3 linked regions of the Cecembia calidifontis genome follow. Each later gene encodes a partner of the first gene's protein in a complex. Links are inferred from orthologs where the notes say so. Each region holds a gene or a part of one and is shown in the gene's direction. Other genes may lie near its edges.

The links.
Region 2: the proteins of accD (region 1) and accB are in contact, whole or in part, in a solved structure (PDB 8UXZ), measured with the Escherichia coli proteins. The link is inferred for Cecembia calidifontis from one-to-one orthologs.
Region 3: the proteins of accD (region 1) and BC751_RS16280 are in contact, whole or in part, in a solved structure (PDB 8UXZ), measured with the Escherichia coli proteins. The link is inferred for Cecembia calidifontis from one-to-one orthologs.

What each region holds. Positions count from the first base shown.
Region 1 is NZ_SGXG01000001.1:1,445,252-1,452,422, reverse strand. The notes cover bases 2,648-5,489. They hold accD (acetyl-CoA carboxylase, carboxyltransferase subunit beta), read left to right. Parts: upstream 2,648-3,568; coding sequence 3,569-4,411; downstream 4,412-5,489. Other genes in these bases: nqrF (NADH:ubiquinone reductase (Na(+)-transporting) subunit F), read left to right, coding at 4,550-5,489; BC751_RS06300 (carbon starvation CstA family protein), read right to left, coding at 2,648-3,332. Also shown: BC751_RS06310 (vanadium-dependent haloperoxidase), read left to right, coding at 1-538; BC751_RS06305 (DUF3179 domain-containing (seleno)protein), read left to right, coding at 539-1,693; more of BC751_RS06300, read right to left, coding at 1,695-2,647; more of nqrF, read left to right, coding at 5,490-5,845; BC751_RS06285 (formimidoylglutamase), read left to right, coding at 5,931-7,082; BC751_RS06280 (cytochrome b5 domain-containing protein), read left to right, coding at 7,083-7,171.
Region 2 is NZ_SGXG01000001.1:2,754,122-2,761,326, reverse strand. What follows is about bases 2,407-5,282. They hold accB (acetyl-CoA carboxylase biotin carboxyl carrier protein), read left to right. Parts: upstream 2,407-3,545; coding sequence 3,546-4,019; downstream 4,020-5,282. Other genes in these bases: accC (acetyl-CoA carboxylase biotin carboxylase subunit), read left to right, coding at 4,046-5,282; efp (elongation factor P), read left to right, coding at 2,882-3,445; BC751_RS11950 (beta-ketoacyl-ACP synthase III), read left to right, coding at 2,407-2,854. Also shown: proC (pyrroline-5-carboxylate reductase), read left to right, coding at 1-681; BC751_RS11960 (YceD family protein), read left to right, coding at 820-1,395; rpmF (50S ribosomal protein L32), read left to right, coding at 1,413-1,604; more of BC751_RS11950, read left to right, coding at 1,856-2,406; more of accC, read left to right, coding at 5,283-5,398; BC751_RS11930 (PSD1 and planctomycete cytochrome C domain-containing protein), read left to right, coding at 5,579-7,205. UniProt on the Escherichia coli protein: This protein is a component of the acetyl coenzyme A carboxylase complex; first, biotin carboxylase catalyzes the carboxylation of the carrier protein and then the transcarboxylase transfers the carboxyl group to form malonyl-CoA.
Region 3 is NZ_SGXG01000001.1:3,794,657-3,801,960, reverse strand. What follows is about bases 1,078-4,052. They hold BC751_RS16280 (acetyl-CoA carboxylase carboxyltransferase subunit alpha), read left to right. Parts: upstream 1,078-2,078; coding sequence 2,079-3,026; downstream 3,027-4,052. Other genes in these bases: BC751_RS16270 (patatin-like phospholipase family protein), read left to right, coding at 3,955-4,052; BC751_RS16275 (MBL fold metallo-hydrolase), read left to right, coding at 3,120-3,968; BC751_RS22585 (GIY-YIG nuclease family protein), read left to right, coding at 1,884-2,063; BC751_RS16295 (GIY-YIG nuclease family protein), read left to right, coding at 1,517-1,774. Also shown: BC751_RS16320 (DUF349 domain-containing protein), read left to right, coding at 1-885; more of BC751_RS16270, read left to right, coding at 4,053-4,755; BC751_RS16265 (1-acyl-sn-glycerol-3-phosphate acyltransferase), read left to right, coding at 4,752-5,312; BC751_RS16260 (hypothetical protein), read right to left, coding at 5,313-5,900; BC751_RS16255 (hypothetical protein), read left to right, coding at 6,033-7,304. UniProt on the Escherichia coli protein: Component of the acetyl coenzyme A carboxylase (ACC) complex. First, biotin carboxylase catalyzes the carboxylation of biotin on its carrier protein (BCCP) and then the CO(2) group is transferred by the carboxyltransferase to acetyl-CoA to form malonyl-CoA.

The sequences.
Region 1 (7,171 bases):
ATATGAAGAGGACGTCAGGGAATTAAGACGCTATGCGGCCCACATGACCCTGGAACAAAGGAGGATTGCCAACTGGTGGGAAGACGGTTTAGGCTCCTATACCCCTCCTGGCCATTGGAACAAGTTTGCCAAATTATCCATCGTCAAAAATAAACTGAACCCCTTAAGGGCTGCCAGGGTATTTGCCTACATGAACACCGCAATCATGGATGCAGGTGTAGCTTGCTGGGACACCAAATATTATTACCATTACCCACGGCCTATTGAAACAATCCGTGGATTCAAAACAATTCTTGGTACCCCCAATTTTCCTGCTTACACTTCTGGCCACAGCACTTTTTCGGCGGCTGGAGCTGAAGTCTTATCCTTCTTCTTCCCCAGCGATGCCCAGCGCTTTACTGAATGGGCAGAAGAAGCCGCTGTTTCAAGAATTTATGGCGGGATACATTACCGATTTGATGCAACAGAAGGTACTAAACAAGGCCGTCTGGTGGGCACTTATGCTGTCAATAAAGCAAAAGTTGACGGACTGTTCTAAATGAAAAAGTATTTTTTCATAGGAATTGTCGGACTGGCTTTGCTGGAAATTGGCCGTATTTATTTTATCATGCCTATGCCAGGGAGTCAGAAATGGGACTCCCTGCATTTGGCTTACTTTCTGCACTCTTATCGCTGGACGGGAATTTTTCTCTTTGGCGCCATGCTGCTGATCGGTGCAAAGTCCGCTTTTGCTTCTTCAAAATGGCTATCAGGAATTTTGACCCTGCATTTGCTGGGATTCATCTACATGTTCAATTTCAAAATGACAGCAGATAAGATGTTCCTACAGCCTGAAAACTTAACTTTCTCCAGCTTTGAAGAAAATTCCTTGGTTGACAGCAGCCTGGTTTTGGTGGCATCATATAAAGGCGAGGCCAAAGCCTATCCGATCCGTTATATCGCTTACCACCATCAAGTAAGAGATCAGATCGGAGGAAAAGACATTATGGTAACTTACTGCAGTGTCTGTCGGTCAGGAAGGATTTTTGAACCTGTAGTCAATGGGCAAACTGAAAATTTCAGGTTGGTGGGCATGGATCATTTCAATGCCATGTTTGAAGATCAATCCACCGGATCCTGGTGGCAGCAAGCTAATTGGGAAGCCGTAACTGGACCCTTAAAAGGATATCAACTCCCCGAATTGGCTTCAAGCCAGATGAGTTTGGGAAAATTCTTCAGCCTATATCCTTCAGGCCAAGTGATGAATGGAGATCCTAAATTCCTTTCCAAATATGATAGTTTAGGCAAATTTGAATTTGGGCTCAGCAAAAGTAAACTCACCGGAACTGACAGCCTTTCATGGAAGCAAAAATCCTGGGTAGTGGGTGTAAGGATCAATGGAAAAACCAAAGCCTTTGATTGGAATGATCTCAAAGCACAACAAATAATTCTTGACCAACTTGCCGGTAAACCAATTGCATTGGTTATTTCGGAAGACCGAAACAGTTTCCGGGTCTTTTTGAGACCTTCTAACCAGCATAAAATAAAGCTAATCCCTGGAGATAAAATCATTTTCAATGAGGATACCCTTAATTTCAATGGAGTCAATATTAAAACAGGCGCTCAGGAACTGATAAGCATTACAGCCTACCAGGAATTCTGGCACAGTTGGAAGACATTTAATCCTGGAACTGAAATCTATTCCCCTAAATGATCTATTGGGATAATTTCACCGGCTTCTCTATTTCTTTTTTCAGACTTTTGGATGCCAGTACAATCAGGGCAATGGAAAGAATAAAAAGCAGGGCTGCAATTACCGATAAAACATACACCTGACTTTGGAAATTTTTCCAGGCAAAAAGCCCCAAGGAGGTCAAGGTAACAGTGAACATAAAAAACATGGGTATGGTAACGAAAGTAGCGCTGATTTTTTGTTTCATCAGCCAAACTGCCACAGTCAGCAATGCCAAGGCGGCCAAGAGTTGATTGGCAGAACCAAAGATGGGCCAAAGGGTACTGAAACCTCCTGAAGCCAAAAGCAGGATGGATAAAATGACAACCACCGTCGTTGAAAGGTATCTGTTTTGGGAAACTTTGGCACCCACTGGGTGCTTTACATCTTCAAAATACTCCTGCAAGGTAAACCTTGCCAAACGTGTACAGGTATCCAAAGTGGTCAATGCAAAAGCAGAAACGGTCAATGCCACAAAGCCTACGGCAAAATTTTCCGAAATGCCCATGGAAGAAATCATACTTCCTAGCCCACTGGCAAAAAGCGGCACAGGACCTTCCTCTCCCAACCTTCCCAGGTATTCCCCCCTACTCAGCACAATCACCGCTCCCACAGAAATGATGGCAAGGAAAGATTCAATCAGCATTCCCCCAAAACCCACCACTTTGGCATCGCTTTCCTTGTCCAGCTGCTTGGAGGTTGTCCCTGATGCAACCAAAGAATGAAATCCACTGATTGCCCCACAGGCAATGGTCACAAACAATACAGGAAATAAATAACCCAGATTATCGGAATTGATATAAATATCCGTATCCATTTTGATCTGCGGATTGGCGATGAAAACCCCAATTACAGCGGAAATGATCAATCCATATAAGAGAAAACTGTTAAGGTAATCCCTTGGCTGAAGCAACATGGATACAGGGGTGACAGATGCAATAAAAGCATACGCAAGCAATACATATACCCAGGTCTGATAATCAAGTTCAAAGGGAAGTTGCATTCCCAAATAGACAAAATAATACATCAATATCACTCCGATTGCCGAAATGAGCACAAATGCTGTTCTGCTATTGCCCACCACTTTACTGACGAGACCAAAAGCAACCGCCAGAACAATGAAAAGGATAGATGCTGAGGCCACACCGGCATTGTTGACAAAAGTTTTGGCGATAATATCAGCAAATACCCCTATGATAAGAATCAGGGTAGAAAAGCTGAAAAGGATGAAAAACTGTTTGCCTTTTTGACCAATATTGTTTTGAATGATCACGCCAATGGACTTGCCCTGGTTTCTCAAGGAAGCAGCCATACTGCCCAAATCATGGACCGCACCAAAAAATATCCCTCCCAACAGGATCCAAATGACTGCCGGTATCCACCCAAAAGTTACTGCTATGATAGGCCCAACAATTGGTCCAGCTCCTGCAATGGAGGCAAAATGATGGCCTAGTACCACTACAGGCTTACTTGGCACATAATCAACACCATCCTTGTACATATGGGATGGGGCTTTCCTTTTATCGGTGAGGCCAAATTTGTTATAAACGTATTTACCATAAGTGAAATAAGCTGTCAGCAAGATAATACCAGACAAAAGCAGTAAGGTGGTCAAAGCCATATCAAAGGGAATTAAGCAGGGAAATTTCATCCATTTTCATCAAAATACCAATGATAATTTCAGGATTTAAACAATATTCTGATTTTTTTCATTGCAGCAAGAAAATTATCAGACCTTCATGGCATACCATCCCTGAAGGAAATTAGGACTAAGACCATTGGTAAATTTTATTTAATGGAGAATACCTATAAATTTGTAGTCCCTGAAATGAGAATTTCGGAACTAAACATGTAAATATGGCTTGGTTTAAAAGAACAGACAAAGGAATCAAAACCTCTACGGAAGAAAAAAAAGATGCTCCGGACGGGTTGTGGTTCAAAACCCCAAAGGGCAATATTATCCATACCAGGGAATTAAAGAACAATTCCTATGTTTGCCCGGATGATGACTACCATGTAAAAATTGGATCTAAAGAATATTTCGAAATTCTTTTTGACAATAACCAATTCAAGGAGTTGGATGCAAATATGAAATCCGGGGATCCGCTGAAATTTGTGGATTCCAAAACCTACACTTCCAGGATTCAACAAACCATTGAAAAAACAGGATTGAACGATGCAGTCAGGACTGCCGTAGGAAAAATGAATGGGTTTGACCTTGTCGTAGCCTGTATGGATTTCAATTTTATTGGGGGGTCGATGGGTTCTGTGGTCGGTGAAAAAATCGCCAGGGCAATTGATTACGCTCTCAAGCATAAAATCCCTTTTTTAATGATCTCCAAATCCGGTGGGGCCCGAATGATGGAAGCAGGCTTCAGCTTAATGCAAATGGCCAAAACTTCTGCCAAGCTGGCACTTTTGGACAAAGCCGGAATCCCTTACATATCTTTATTGACAGATCCCACAACCGGAGGGGTCACTGCTTCGTATGCGATGCTAGGTGATTTCAATATTGCCGAACCGGGGGCATTGATCGGCTTCGCCGGACCAAGGGTTATCCGTGAGACAATCGGTAAAGATTTGCCAAAAGGATTCCAGAGTTCCGAATTTGTACTCGAACATGGTTTTTTGGATTTCATCATCGATAGGAGACAGTTGAAAAACAGATTGACAACACTCCTAAGATTGCTCAACAATTAGGCAGGAAATGCGTTTATGGATTAAGTCGTCCAGTGGTTAAAATAAAATTCAACTTTGGCCGATTTTATTGATTTATAAATATATTTGTGGGCCGGAATAGGCTTTAGACGGAAAAATCAAAAGTAAAATTTATAATAAATGGGTTCAGTAATTATTACTTCGATAGTAGCATTTACGCTGATTATTTTGCTACTGGTTTTTATTCTGTTGTTTGCCCAGTCCAAATTGGTGTCCTCAGGTGACGTGAAGATTGTAATCAATGGGGAAAAGACCATTGTTACTTCTGCAGGTTCTACCTTATTGAGTACTTTGGGCAACAATAAAATCTTCCTTCCCTCTGCTTGTGGAGGTGGCGGTACTTGTGCCATGTGTAAGTGCGTCATAGAAGAAGGAGGAGGAGAAGTTCTCCCAACTGAAGAAGGTCACCTTAGCAGGGCTGAAAAACAAGGAAAAGTCAGACTTTCCTGTCAGGTAAAAGTAAAATCTGACATGAAGATCAGAATCCCTGAAGAAATCTTCGGTATCAAGAAGTGGGAATGTGAAGTTATCTCCAATTATAACGTATCCACCTTTATCAAGGAGTTCAAAGTGAAATTACCTGAAGGGGAAACCCTTCACTTTGAATCAGGAGGTTATATTCAGATTGACGTTCCGCCAATTACTGTGAGCTTTAAGGATATGGACATCACGCCACATCCTGAATTGGGTCACCCAGCAGATGTTTACAAGAGTGATTGGGATAAATTTGGTCTTTGGGATCTTGTCATGAGAAATGACGAAGAGCTCTTCAGGGCTTACTCCATGGCCAATCACCCAGCTGAAGGTAACATCATCATGTTGACCATCCGTATCGCTACCCCACCATGGGACAGAGCCAACAACAAGTGGATGGATGTCAACCCAGGCGTATGTTCCTCTTACGTCTTCTCCAGAAAACCTGGAGATAAGGTAACCATTTCAGGCCCTTATGGAGAATTCCATATCAACCCTACACAAAGAGAAATGATTTACATTGGTGGTGGTGCAGGTATGGCTCCTTTGAGATCCCATATTTTCCACTTGTTCCACACTGAAAAGACCAATAGAAAAGTTTCTTACTGGTATGGAGGTAGATCTAAGAAGGAATTGTTCTATGTACCTCATTTCAGAAACATCGAAAAAGATTTCCCGAACTTTAAATTCTATATCGGTCTTTCCGAACCACTTCCGGAAGACAACTGGAAGATTAAAAAATCTCTGGACGATGACGGTGATGGCTATGTTGGATTTATCCACCAGGTACTATATGACAACTACCTGAAATACCATCCTGAGCCAGATGAGGTTGAATATTACCTCTGCGGACCTCCTTTGATGAATGCGGCAGTATTGAAGCTGTTGGATGACATGGGAATACCTCAGGAAAACATCAGATTTGACGACTTCGGTGGTTAATATAACTCAAGTCCCGCAAATGCGGGACTTTTTATTTTTCTCCAGCTTTTTTATTTTAATTTTGAATTCAGCTTAAACCAAATTTATGAACCTTAAGTCATTCTTTGATCCCATACCGGAAACACTCATACAGCATTCGTATTCTCACAATTCATTTTTTAACTACATACATCCTTATGTAGAGGATTTTCCTGACATCAGGGGAATGCAGATTGCCCTCATCGGCCTCAAAGAAAAAAGAGGCATGAAAAACAGTGACACACTCGAGAGGGCTTCCCTGGAAATCAGAGAAAAATTGTACCAACTGAAGAAAGGTCATGGGCTGTACAAAATTGTGGATCTGGGAGACCTTAAGCTGGGCGAAAACAGAAAAGAATCCATACGATACATACAGACAGTAGGGGAATACCTGATCAAAAAGCAAATCCTGCCCATTTTCTTTGGAGGAACGCACGACCTGGATTTCGGACAGTTTCTTGCCTATGAAGGACTGAAAAAGATGATTTCCATGGTAACTGTTGACGCCAAACTGGACATGGAGGATGAAGGTCAGCCCACGGAGGTTCATTCCCAGGACATCATTCTGCATCAGCCCAATTTTCTGTTCAATTATAGTCATTTGGCCTATCAGAGTTTTTTGGTAGACCAGGACCTCATCAATGTGATGGAGAAATTGTACTTTGAACATGTACGTTTGGGCAATCTCAGACATAATTTCAAAGAGGTGGAACCCATTATCAGAAACGCTGACTTATTGAGTTTTAACATTTCGGCCATCAATTCATCTGATGCACCGGGGGCTGCCGATGCCCAACCTTTTGGACTCACGGGAGAGGAAGCTTGCCAGATTTGTAGGTTTGCCGGAATGAACGAAAAATTGTCCTCTATGGGCATTTATGGTTATCAGCCCTATTATGATGACAGTAGGAACAAGACCGCGTCTGTCATAGCCACTATGATATGGTATTTTATTGAAGGATTTTATGACAGGAAGGACAGCCTTTCATTCAAAAGCAGCGACTATATCAAATATACCGTATCTTTGGACACCAAACCCTCTATTATCGTATTCTATAAAAGTAAAAGAAGTGATAAATGGTGGATGGAGATTCCTCAGAGTGAACAGGATAAGTTTGATCGGACCAGTATAATCCCATGTAGCTACCAAGATTATCAAATGGCCCAATCCGGTGAAATTCCTGAAAGATGGATCAATGCACAGCTTAAGTTGATGTAGATGAAAACCTACACCAAGCAACAGCTTGCCCTGCGAAACGGGCAGGACAGGCCTGAAATTTGGGTTGCCTATCAGGGGATCATTTATGA
Region 2 (7,205 bases), 1.3 Mb from region 1 along the record:
TCCAACCTTCTTTATCTTCAAGATAAGGGAGTAAGGGTGCATTCAGACAACCTGATAGCAGCAAAAGAAGCAGATTTAGTCATCTTGGGCGTAAAACCATTTAATGTCAATGCCATCCTAAAGGAAATCAAACCTGTCCTGAACCCGGAAAATCAAGTGATCGTTTCCCTTGCGACTGGAGTCACTTTGGATGAGATGTTTGAAGTTTTGGATCCCAAAACCACTGCCTTCCGTGCCATGCCCAATATTGCTGCTGACATCCGGGAATCCGTAACCTGCATCACAGCACGCAACAATAAAGAAGAGGCAGAAGCCAAAGTTAAGGCGCTTTTTGATAGCATTGGATTTTCTATTACGATAGATGAAAGCCTGATGGAAGCTGCTACCGTATTGGGAGCTTGCGGGATTGCCTATGTTTTGAGGTTTATGAGAGCCATGATTCAGGGGGGCATACAAATTGGTTTTGATGCGAAAACAGCAAGTTTGATCGTCAACCAAACTGTGAAGGGAGCGGCAGAATTGATGATACAAAAAAATATGCACCCGGAAGAGGCTATCGATAAGGTCACTACACCAAAAGGCTGCACCATTGTTGGACTCAATGAAATGGAACATCAGGGTTTTTCAGCAGCAATGGTCCGCGGAGTATTGGCCTCTTATCAAAAAATTGAAAAGATTTAAAGACTTCCCACCTCTCCATCTTATTGAATACCTGACAATTATCAATCCAGACTTGTTCTAAGAAAATAAATTAAGACCAAATTTTATTTTTCCAACCCATTTCCCTAAATTTGCGGTCTTGAATTAGCAGGAGGAGCCGTGAAATTCTTGAGAAACTACAACATAGACATTATCAAACTGAAGGACGGTAGACATACATTTCAGTTTGAAGTCGGCGATGATTTCTTCAAGTTTTTCGAAGCTGAAGACTGGATCAACGGATCCAAAGTGACTGTTATTGTGACACTTAATAAGACAGCTTCAGTCATTGAGGCGGAATTTAAATTTAGCGGAACAGTCCGGCTGACCTGTGACAGAAGCCTGGAGGAATTTGACCATCCATTGGATTTTACTGAAAAAGTAATCTACAAATATGGACCGATAGAGCAGGAAATCAGTGAAGATGTATTCATGATTACCAGGGACACTCCAAGTATCAACATTGCCCAATTGGTCTATGAATTCATATTATTGGCCATTCCGGCAAAAAAAATCCATCCGGATTATGCTGAAGAAATGGACGATGAGGGGTTCGAAGATGAAGGATCCCTGGTCTATTTGTCAGAGGAATTAGAAAGTGATGAAATTGAAGAACTGGAAGACGGGGAAGAAAATCCTGAAAAGCCAGTGGATCCCAGATGGGAAATATTGAATAAACTTAAGAAAAAAGATTAATCTAAAATAGTTAAGAGATGGCACATCCTAAACGCAAAATTTCGAAAACCAGAAGAGACAAAAGAAGAACACATTATAAGTTAACAGCTCCAGGTCTGGCCCAGTGCCCTACTACAGGTGAGTTCCACCTGCCACACAGAGCATTTTGGCTTGATGGTAAACTGTACTATAAAGGACAGGTTATCATGGAAAAAGAAGTTGTTGCTTAATTGATTCAAAAGGCCTTTTGACAAAAACCTTCCGGGAATAGCCGGGAGGTTTTTTATTTTTCCCTTTATCAATAATTGCTTTTACATTCACCTAAAAACCAAAAATCTTTGGTGAAAAAGCACATTTTAGATAATTTTGATGCCTTGCTTTGAAGCATATTGAAAGGCCAAAAGCCAAGCAACCATAAAAAACTGTAAGCCAAACCCTTAAGCCTTCGGCTCTGGGAAACAAGGCTGAAAATAAATGCTGAATGAAAAAAACTAGAGCAGTAATTACCGGCGTTCACGGTTGGGTTCCTGATTATGTCTTAACAAATCAGGAATTGGAAACTATGGTAGACACCAATGACGAGTGGATAGTTACCAGAACCGGAATCAAAGAAAGAAGAATTCTAAAAGGTGAAAACCAGGGCACATCTGTAATTGGAATCAATGCAGTAAAAGGCCTCTTGAAAAAGACCAATACAGACCCCGAAGACATTGATCTGATTATCTGTGCCACAGTTACTCCAGATATGCCTTTTCCAGCGACTGCAAATATCATAGCAGATGGTGTTGGGGCCAAAAACAGTTATAGTTTTGATATTTCGGCAGCCTGTTCCGGATTCCTTTATGCTCTGACCATGGGAAGCCAATTTATTGAAACAGGCATGCACAAAAAAGTAATCGTGGTGGGTGCAGATAAAATGTCATCTATTATTGATTACCAAGATAGGGCCACATGCATCATCTTTGGTGATGGGGGAGGTGCGGTGTTATTGGAACCGACCGAAGAAGAAGTAGGAATAATGGACTCTTTGCTTCATGCAGATGGTTCCGGGGCTCCTTACCTACACATGAAGGCAGGAGGAAGCCGCAAACCTGCAAGTATTGAGACAGTGATTGCCAGGGAGCATTATGCTTATCAGGAGGGATCAACTGTATTCAAGTTTGCAGTAACCAACATGGCAGAGGTTAGCGCACAGATCATGGAAAGGAACAATCTTCATGCTGAGGATATTGCCTGGTTGGTTCCGCACCAAGCTAACAAACGAATTATCGATGCTACGGCAAACAGAATGGGAATCGGCCCAGAAAAGGTGATGCTCAATATTGAAAAATACGGAAACACCACAGCGGGGACCATACCATTGTGCCTATGGGATTATGAATCCCAACTCAAAAAAGGAGACAATCTGATATTGGCTGCTTTCGGAGGGGGCTTTACTTGGGGAGCTGTCTATCTCAAGTGGGGCTATGATCCAAAATAAAAGAAAACAATAATTCAACTCATACATATGGCAACAACTGCAGATTTCAAAAATGGATTATGTCTTGAAATGAACAATGACATTTATTCCATAGTAGAATTCCAGCACGTAAAACCAGGAAAAGGTGCTGCATTTGTCAGAACGAAACTAAAAAGCTTGACCTCAGGCAAAGTTTTGGACAAAACATTCAGTGCCGGTGAAAAAGTAACTACTGCAAGGGTAGAGAAAAGACCTCATCAATTCCTTTATGCGGACGATTTGGGCTTCCATTTCATGGATACCGAAACTTTCGAACAGATCCCCATCCAAGAGAAACTTATTGAAAGATCAAATCTGCTGAAAGAAGGACAGATGGTGGATATTTTGGTTCATGCAGAAACAGAAACTCCCCTATCGGTAGAACTTCCTCCTTTTGTGGAATTGATGATCACCTACACGGAACCCGGCATCAAAGGTGACACAGCAACCAATGCACTTAAACCTGCCACAGTTGAAACTGGTGCTACGGTAATGGTTCCTTTATTTGTGGATCAGGATACCATGATCAGGGTGGATACCCGAGATGGCTCTTATTCTGAAAGAGTAAAATAATTTCATAAAGCTATGTGATTTACCTAAATTACATAGCTTTATTGCTTATTTCCCAGACAAACCCAAATGTCCAGTTTGGATATTACTAAACTAAAAACTCATGAAAGCAAAAGAAATTCAAGAACTTATAGATTTTATTTCCAATTCCGGTCTAGCGGAGGTTAAAATCGAAACCGAAGAATTCAAACTTTCCATTAAAAAATATTCAGAAGCCCCTTCAGTTAAAGTGGAGACAGTAGCTGTACCTGCAGCAGCAGCTCAACCAGCTGCCCCTGCTCCTGTAGTGGCGGCTCCTGCACCTGCAGCGCCTGCAAAAGAAGATACATCCAGGTATGTGGAAATCAAATCCCCAATGATCGGGACTTTCTACAGAACTCCAAATCCAGATGCTGATCCATTTGTAAGTGTAGGGGATAAAGTTACTGCCGGTCAGACTGTTTGCATCATTGAAGCAATGAAGCTTTTCAATGAAATAGAATCCGAGGTATCCGGTAAAATAGTTAAAGTACTGGTTGACAACGCGTCTCCCGTAGAATATGACCAGCCTTTGTTCCTGGTTGATCCAGCTGGATAATTTTTGTCTAACCAACCTAAGTGACCGTGTTTAAAAAAATTTTAATAGCAAACAGAGGGGAAATTGCCCTCCGCGTGATCCGAACCTGTAAGGAAATGGGGATCAAAACCGTGGCAGTTTACTCTACAGCGGATAAGGACAGCCTTCATGTGCGCTTTGCCGACGAAGCTGTATGCATCGGCGCGGCACCAAGCCGTGAATCATACCTGAACATTCCCAGAATCATCGCTGCGGCAGAAATCACCAATGCTGATGCCATCCACCCTGGTTATGGATTCTTGTCAGAAAATGCAGAGTTTTCCAGAATCTGTGAAGAATACGGCATCAAATTCATCGGTGCCAGCCCGGAAATGATCAATAAAATGGGTGATAAAGCCACTGCAAAAGCTACCATGAAGGAAGCGGGGGTACCTACCATTCCAGGATCTGAAGGCTTGTTGGGAAGTATGGAAGAAGGGATCAAATTAGCCAATGAAATGGGTTACCCTGTCATTTTAAAAGCAACCGCCGGTGGTGGAGGTAGGGGCATGAGAATCGTACGGGAAGAAGCTGAATTCAAAAAAGCCTGGAACGACGCCAGGCAAGAAGCCGGTGCCGCTTTCGGAAATGACGGACTTTACCTTGAAAAATTCGTTGAAGAACCAAGGCATATTGAAATTCAGGTTGTAGGTGACAGTACCGGTAGGGCCTGCCACCTTTCGGAAAGGGATTGCTCTATACAGAGAAGACACCAAAAACTGGTCGAAGAAACCCCTTCCCCATTCATGACTGATGAACTGAGAGAAGCTATGGGCCAGGCCGCCATCAAAGGGGCTGAGGCTATTGGATATGAAGGTGCCGGTACCATTGAGTTCCTGGTCGATAAGCACAGAAACTTCTATTTCATGGAAATGAACACCCGAATTCAGGTGGAGCATCCCATTACAGAAGAAGTAACTGACTTCGATCTTATCAAAGAGCAGATCAAAGTGGCAGCCGGAGAAAAAATTTCCGGCAGAAACTATTACCCAAAACTTTATGCCATGGAATGTAGGATCAATGCTGAAGATCCTTCCAATGGATTCAGACCTAGTCCAGGAAAAATCCTGAACCTGCACATGCCAGGTGGAAGAGGCGTGAGGGTGGACAGCCATGTGTATGCCGGCTATGTTATACCTCCAAACTATGACTCCATGATTGCTAAACTTATTGTAAGTGGCCAATCTAGGGAAGAAGTGATCGTGAGGATGAAAAGGGCATTGGAGGAGTTTGTAATTGATGGTATTAAAACAACCATTCCCTTCCATATTGCTTTATTGGAAAATGAAGATTTCCGAGCAGGAAATTTCACCACGAAATTCTTGGATTACTTTGATTTTAGTGTGATAAAAAATAAATAAACAAAATCCGGTCATTTGGCCGGATTTTTTGTTTCAGTTCTTAGCATCTTAGTCCAAGTATTTTTTAAAATCTTTATCCAATAAAATATTTCCATTTTTCTTCTATTTTTTCGCAAAACATTGTTGTGTAATTTGTTTTTTACGAAATTACCTTTTCCCAAATAACCTTGTCTACAAACAATGAATCCTCTAGCCTTAATCTTTGCTGCTTTTATTTTATTGTTTGTATCCTGTAGTCCGGACAGGCATAATGAATTATTGCTGGACAGCAAAGAACAGATCAGCTACAATTACCATATCAGACCTATTCTTTCTGATAATTGCTTTGCCTGTCATGGCCCGGATGCCAATAAGCGGGAAGCTGGATTAAGATTGGATATTGCTGAAAATGCCTACGCGGCATTGAAGGAGTATCCGGATAAATTTGGAATTGTACCAAATTCGCCCTCCACATCAGAAGTTTATCACCGTATCATTTCATCTGATCCCAACGAAATGATGCCCCCTCCGGATTCCAATTTAAAATTAAGTGAATACGAAAAAGCCCTGATAAAAAAATGGATTGAGCAGGGGGCCGTTTATGAACTACATTGGGCTTTTATTCCCCCTAGAAAAGTTGAACTTCCTTCGGTAAAAGACAAGAACTGGCCTAAAAATGAAATCGATCATTTCATTTGGGCAAAAATGAACCAAAGAGGGCTTGTTCCCAATCCCGAAGCGGAAAAGTCTGCGCTTTTGAAAAGAATTTCACTCGACATCACGGGATTGCCCCCAAGCCCGGAACTCCAAAAAAGGTTTGAAAATGACAAAAGCCCGGATGCCTATGAGAAAATGATAGATTTCTTATTAGAACAAAAGGCTTATGGTGAAAAAATGGCCACATTATGGATGGACATTTCAAGATATGCTGATTCTTATGGATACCAAGATGATAATATCAGAACCCAATGGCCTTATCGCGATTGGGTAATCCATGCCTTCAACAAAAACCTACCCTATGATCAGTTCATAACCTGGCAATTGGCCGGAGACATGCTGCCCAATGCCAATAAGGAACAAATCCTGGCTACAGCATTCAACAGAAACCACAAATACACGGAAGAAGGTGGGGTAATAGATGAAGAGTACAGGGTAGAATATATTTTGGACAAAACCAATACCTTCAGCAAAGGTATTTTGGGCCTGACCATGGAATGCGCCCAATGCCATGACCACAAGTACGACCCGGTTTCACAAAAAAACTATTTTGAACTTTTTGCCTTTTTCAACAACACTCCAGAAAAAGGGTATGAAGGGGATGTCACCCAATCTAAACCTGCCAAAACACCTATTTTATGGATTGAGCGAAATGATATTGATGAACTGTTAGGCTTTATCAACCACAAAGACAGCAGCAAAATCATGGTTTCTGTAATGGAAGAGCTGAAAGAGCCAAGAAAAACCTATATTCTGGACAGGGGATTATATGATGCCCCAACACTCCCCGTCAATCCCAATACTCCTGAAAGTGTTTTTGCTTTTGATTCCAAATACCCTAAAAACCGTCTAGGACTGGCCCAATGGACAGTGGACAAAAAGAACCCGCTGACATCAAGGGTATTCGTCAACCTTATCTGGCAGGAAATCTTTGGTCGGGGAATTGTAAAATCTACCGGTGATTTTGGCATGCAAGGTGACCTTCCCTCCCATCCTGAACTCTTGGATTGGCTTGCCGTGGACTTTATGGAAAACGGCTGGGATGTCAAACGCCTGATCAAACAAATCTTGAGTTCGGCCACTTACAGACAATCATCCAAAGTTGAAAACA
Region 3 (7,304 bases), 2.4 Mb from region 1 along the record:
AAAATTAAAGACTGGAATACAAAAACCAAGGATATTCTTGCTATTCAGAAAGAATGGGAAGCAGCTGGTCCGGTACCAAGAGAACACGGTAAAGAGGTTAATAAAAAGTTCTGGGGTTTATTCAAGCACTTTTTCCACAACAAAAATCAATTCTTCAAGGAATTGGATGAAATCAGACTTCAAAATAAAAACAAAGCTGAAGAGCTCATTGCGAAGGCAGAAGAGCTGATGAATAGTTCAGATTGGCACGATACAGCAAACAAAATGATTGCGCTACAGCAGGAATGGAAAAAAATAGGCCCGACTCCAGAAAAAGTCAGAGATGATCTTTACAGTAGGTTTAAATCAGCTTGTGATACCTTTTTTGAAAACAGAAGAAACGCCAATAAACAGGTAAACCTGGAATTTGAAGATAATTTAAAAGCCAAAGAGGCAGTATGCAAAAAAATACTGGATGAAGCTTCCGGTTCGGAATTATCAGAGGAGAACCTTGAAAAATACATTGCGGAGTTCAATTCCATTGGTTTTGTGCCAAGGAAGAACATGAAGGAAATCCTTGGGAAGTTCAACGAAGCCCTAGATACCTATGCCAAAAAGCTTGGCATTGAAGGAGGAAGCAAGGAAGAGTTCTTGTTCAGGCTCAACCTGAATAAGCTTCAAGCTGATCCTAATAGCAATAGAGTCCTCAATAAAAAAGAACATGGTATAAGAAAGCAAATTGCTGATCTGGAAAACAACATTACTTTATGGAGGAATAACCTGGAGTTTTTTGCTTCTTCCAAAACAGCAGATAAGCTGAAAGACCAATTTGACGAAAAAATCCAGAAGGCTGAGAAGGAAATTGAGAAATTAAAGAAAAAGCTTTCTATCCTTCGGGAATTTTAATCTTCTCATAAATAAGGAGATAGTAAATATCTCCTTATTTTTTTTGAAAAACCTTTTGCACGAAAAATCTATCCCTATATATTTGCACCACGATTTCAGCAAAAGGGCTGAAAAATAAAAGCCTCCTTAGCTCAGCTGGTAGAGCAACTGACTTGTAATCAGTAGGTCGCTGGTTCGATCCCGGCAGGGGGCTCAGTTTAAAAAACTTTGTTCAAATAGGCAGTTTTTATTTTAAGTATTATTAATTGCAACATTGAACAAGATTAGCAGGAGTGGTAGTTCAGCTGGCTAGAATGCCTGCCTGTCACGCAGGAGGTCGCGGGTTCGAGTCCCGTCCATTCCGCATTTAATTATCGAATGAGATAATTGTCATTTACAAGCTTTACTTCATTTTGGAGTGGTAGTTCAGCTGGTTAGAATGCCAGTCCCGAGTACTCGGGAAAGTCGCGGGTTCGAGTCCCGTCCATTACACATTTAGTTATCGAAAGAGATAATTGTCATTTACAAATTTTACTTCATTTTGGAGTGGTAGTTCAGCTGGTTAGAATGCCTGCCTGTCACGCAGGAGGTCGCGGGTTCGAGTCCCGTCCATTCCGCAAAACCTCAGCATTTAGCTGGGGTTTTTTGTTTTATGATCCATTTCGTTTATATCATTGAGTCGGAGGCAGACGGGACTTTTTACATTGGCGTGTCTTCGGATCCCGAAAAGAGGTTGGAGAGGCACAATCTTCCTCACAAAGGTTTTACATCCAGGAAGCGTCCGTGGAAGCTGGTTTATAAGGAAAAATTTTGTGATAAATCAGAGGCCCTAAAGAGGGAAAGGTTTCTTAAGGGCCAGAAGAGCAGGCAATTTCTTCTGAGTCTGATCAATGGCAGTTCAGCTGGTTAGAATGCCAGTCCCGAGTACTCGGGAAGGTCGCGGGTTCGAGTCCCGTCTCCCGTTTCACGGGACAGGCTATTCCGCAAAACCTCAGCATTTAGCTGGGGTTTTTTGTTTTATGATCCATTTCGTTTATATCATTGAGTCGGAGGCAGACGGGACTTTTTACATTGGCGTGTCTTCGGATCCCGAAAAGAGGTTGGGGAAGCACAATCTTCCGCATAAGTATTCACTTTTTGAAATACCTCCATCAAATAAAAAATTTTTCTTCCTCAGATTATTTTTATCTTTGCCTTAGTCAAAAAAAACAAGTATGTTACTAGAATTCGAAAAACCAATTGCTGATTTGGAGCTCAAACTTCAGGAAATGAAAGATTTGGCAAAAGGTAAGAATATAGATTTATCTACCGATATTCAGTCATTGGAAGAAAAAATTCAGACTTTGAAAAAAGAGACTTTCCAGAATTTAACAAGATGGCAGCGTGTTCAGCTATCAAGGCATGCCGATAGGCCTTATGCACTGGATTATATTTATGAAATCACCAATGATTTTATAGAATTACATGGTGATCGAACTGTAAAAGATGATAAAGCGATGATTGGTGGGCTGGGGGATATAGATGGAAGGACAGTCATGTTTATCGGCCAGCAAAAAGGAAGAAATACCAAGCAAAGGCAAGAAAGGAATTTTGGGATGGCCAATCCTGAGGGGTATAGAAAGGCTTTAAGGCTAATGAAAATGGCCGAGAAGTTCGGAAAGCCCATAGTCACCTTGATAGATACTCCGGGAGCTTTTCCTGGCTTGGAAGCTGAAGAAAGAGGGCAAGGAGAAGCGATAGCCAGAAACCTAAGGGAAATGTTTATGCTAAAGGTTCCTGTCATCTGTATCATCATAGGAGAAGGAGCGTCTGGCGGAGCATTAGGGATTGCAATAGGAGACAGGGTTTACATGTTGGAAAATACATGGTACTCGGTGATATCCCCTGAATCCTGTTCATCTATTCTTTGGAGAAGTTGGGATTATAAGGAACAGGCAGCCGAGGCCTTGAAGTTGACAGCAACTGATATGAAAGCCAATGGTTTGGTGGATGGAATTATACAAGAGCCGCTTGGAGGAGCCCATAAAGATATGAAGGCGATGGCCAAGACTTTAAAAGCAACTATTTTGGATGCGTTAAAAGAATTGGATAAGATTAAACCAGAAAAGCGCATTGACCAGAGAATTGAAAAATTCTGTTCAATGGGCGTTTTTGTTGAATAAAATATTTCACTTTCTTAGAGTCCCATAAACTTATGCATTAAACTAATCTGAGTGGCGTAAGTTTATGGGATTTTGTTTTATTAAGTTCCTAGGATGAAATTACATGTAATCAATACCGGATTTTTTAAATTGGATGGAGGAGCCATGTTTGGTGTGGTCCCAAAAGTACTTTGGTCAAAAACCAACCCAGCAGATGGAAACAATCTCTGTACCTGGGCCATGCGTTGCCTATTGGTGGAGATGGAAGATAGGTTGATCTTGATCGATAATGGTATTGGGGATAAGCAAGATGCCAAATTCTTTTCCCATTATTACCTTCATGGTGAGGATTCTTTGGAAAGATCATTACATCAGAAAGGTTTTTCGACAGAAGATATTACAGATAATTTTCTAACCCATCTTCACTTTGACCATTGCGGTGGGGGAGTAAGGTATTCAAAAAGTAGTTCACCTGCATTGGAGATGACATTTAAAAACGCCGTTTATTGGACCAATAAAGCCCATTGGCAATGGGCCACAGTACCAAATGCCAGAGAGAAAGCTTCATTTTTAGAAGAGAATATCCTTCCTATGGAAAAAAGTGGACAGTTAAGTTTCGTGGATCTGAATGATAAAAGAATTGCCGAGGGTTTTGAATTTTTTACGGTAGATGGTCATACGGACAAACAGATGATACCCAAAATCAAGTACAAGGGCCACACTATCGTCTTTGCTGCGGATCTTCTGCCTTCCACCGGACATATTCCCTTGCCTTATGTGATGGGCTATGATACAAGACCCCTTATTACTTTAGAAGAAAAAAAGAAGTTTTTGGAGGAAGCTGTGGACAATAAATATGTCATTTTTTTTGAACACGATCCAATTCATGAATGCTGTACCCTCAAGATGACCGAAAAAGGTGTTAGATTAGACCAAACCTTTTCTTTGTATGAGCTTGGATAAAAAAATTGGTATCGCCCTTTCCGGTGGTGGGGTAAGGGGAATATCCCATCTTGGGGTGTTAAAAGCACTTAATCAAAGAGGGATTTTCCCAAATAGGATAAGCGGAAGCAGTGCAGGCGCTATCGCAGGTGCATTGTATGCCGCCGGATACGAACCTGATGAAATTCTGGAAATCATTCTCAAAACCAATTATTTTAAGTTCCTCAGACCAGCCATCAGCTGGACCGGAATCCTGAAAATGGAAACTTTAGAGGAGCTTTTTAAGAAATATTTGCCGGAAAACTCTTTTGAGGCATTAAGAATGCCTTTGTCTGTAGCAGCGACGGATGTCAAAAGAGCGAAAGTGGTCTATTTTTCAGAAGGGGAATTGATTAAGCCTATCATGGCCTCTTCCTGTATTCCAGGGATGTTTGATCCCATAGCCATTGATAAACAATATTATCTTGATGGAGGAATATTAAATAATTTGCCGGTTGAACCTTTAGATGGAGTTTGCGATGTGGTGATAGGAGTCAATTGTAACCACCTTCCGGTGGAACACAATATAAAAAACATCAAAGGACTGATTGAAAGAAGTGTGATCATGTCCATGAATTACAATGTCTACAGCAGAAGAGATAAATGTGATTTTTTCATTGAACCCAAAGGACTGGCAAAATTTGGTGTTTTTGACATCAAAAAAGCCCGAGATATTTTCCAATATGGCTATGAATCAGCCATAGCTTTCATCGACGAGAATCCTGAAATTAAGGACTTAACGGTAAAAAGACAAAAACAAAAGATATGATGAAGTTATTGTCAAGATTGGTGTTTTGGATAGCAGGCTGGAAGCTTAATGCAGCATGGCCAAAAGATTTAAAAAAGGCTGTATTGATTGCAATTCCACATACCAGTAATTGGGACCTTTTATATGCCAGGGCCGCTTTTTACCTAATGGATATTCCAGTCCGATTTACCATCAAAAAAGAAGTGATGGTTGGTCCTCTAGGCTGGTTTATCAAAAGCTTAGGCGGAATAGCCATTGACAGGAAAAGGATACCAGGAGGAAGAAAGCAGACCTATACAGAGGCAATGACCAATATGCTAAAGGAAGCTGATGAACTGGTGATAATGGTAACCCCGGAGGGAACAAGAAGTCATGCCCCGAAATGGAAGACAGGATTTTACCATGTGGCTTTGGGAGCTGGTGTTCCTGTGGTTATTGGATATCTTGATTACAAAAAGAAAGAAGCGGGTATAGGCCCAATTATTCAGCCAAATGGGAAAATGGAAGAGCAAATAGAAGAAATGATGGCTTTTGGAAGAACTGTTACAGCAAAATATCCTGAAAAAGGGATTCTCTGATCAGTCCACCGTCAGGGTAACTTCATCAAAATATACCCTTCCCGTTGCCCTCGGCCCCATCACAAGGTAAACGGTTATAAAATCTATTTCATCAGGGGCATTGTTCAATACGAGTTCAATTGGTCTCCAGTCAAAAGTTCCATTGACACGGATTCTGTCCTGAGAGCTTATAAATCTCCCAATGGTGCTTCCTCTGCTATCCTGCACAGGAAATGCGCGCATAGAAATGTAGATATTGCTTCTTGGGCCTCTAAGTACAATGTTTTCACCTTTCAAATATGCCCGCATCCTAAGGGTTCTGCCAGGTCTTGGAGCAGGTCCGGTGTAGCTTTGTTTCCAATTTCCTGTGTTTTGATTTAAGCTATCCAGATTTTCTATATATACAGATCTTGAGCCAATTCTGAAAACCTCTTCACTTACTCCCAAATTGAAACCAGGTGAAGTAATCGCAACCCATGGTGAAACATTATCGGGGCTTGCCGAAAAATCAGAGTTTTTGAGAAGTTGAGAACCTGAAGGGAGCATGTCATTTCTGTCTGAACATCCCTGTAACAAAAAGAACAATAGTATCCAATAAAACCGTTTCATAACCAGATATTTCCAAATAAAATAACGTAGGATAACCAGGAAGTGTTTACTTCCATTTTTTGCTAAATATTACCAAAAAAAACTAAGTTTGGGTATATTGAAAGGATATAAAGAGAACGCAATTCTTTTACTATGAAAAAATGGATCAAGATTTTGTTGATATTTTGTCTATTGTTCTTGGTTTCCTTTATTGTTTATTCGTTTTTTCAGTTCAAGGACAGGCATCAGGGCTATTTTCTGAATTTAAATTACGATGAACCGATCAGCAAAGGATTTCAGGCCGGCTTTGGAAAATTCGATATTACCCCTTCTCAATTTGATACTTGGACTGATGCCAATGGGGATGCCAGGTTCAATGAAAAAGATGGGGATTTTTTCCATGATTTAAATAAAAATGGGAAATTCGATCCAATTTGGTTGGCAGGATTTCATCAAAACCGTCCTGCATCAGGCGTGAACGATCCTTTATGGGCCCGCTCAATCGTAATAGACAACGGGGATTTCAGGTTGGCACTTTGTGTAATTGATATGATCAGCTTCGGCAATGATGAGGTTATAGATGTCAGAAAACGCCTTGACCCAGGATTAAAGATTGATTATTTGTTCGTCTCCAGTACCCATGTACACTCTTCTCCTGACCTCATGGGAATGTACGGTCCGGATCAATTCACCAGAGGGGTCAATGTGCATTACTTGGAAGAGGTGAAGCAAGGGATTTTGGCTTCCCTTGAAGAAGCGGTATCCAAAATGGAGCCCGCTTATTTTAAAGTTTTTCAAGAGAACGAAGCAGCAGTTGACCTGGTGGGGGATACCCGCCAACCAAGTGTTCTTGATGCCTCTATTCAAATATTACAGGTCATCAGTAAAAATAATAACAATACACTTGGTACACTTTTGAATTGGGGCAACCATCCAGAGACACTATGGTCAGGGAATACACTTATCAGTTCTGATTTTCCACATTATTTCAGGAAATATGTTGAAGAAGGAATAGTTTGGCAGGATTCCCTATATCATGATGGTCTTGGAGGTGTGGCTGTTTTTTTGAATGGTGCTTTAGGGGGACTGATGACAACCCATCCTGGTATTCCAATTTCCCATCCCATAACAGGTGAAGTATTTACTTCCCCCAATATTGACAAGATAGATGCACAGGGAATGAAATTGGCAAAAATTGTTTTGGAGAAACTAGGCCAAGATGCGGTTTCACAATTTGATTTAGGGGCATTTCATGTGAGAGCCAAAAGTATAGACTTGCCCTTGGAAAACCGGATGTTTTGGTTAGGAGCTTGGACAGGTATCTTTGATAGGGGGTTTGTCAAATGGGGGAAAATAAGGTCAGAACTTGCTGCTTGGAATATAGGGCCAGTATCTTTTGTACATGTACCTGGGGAACTTTATCCG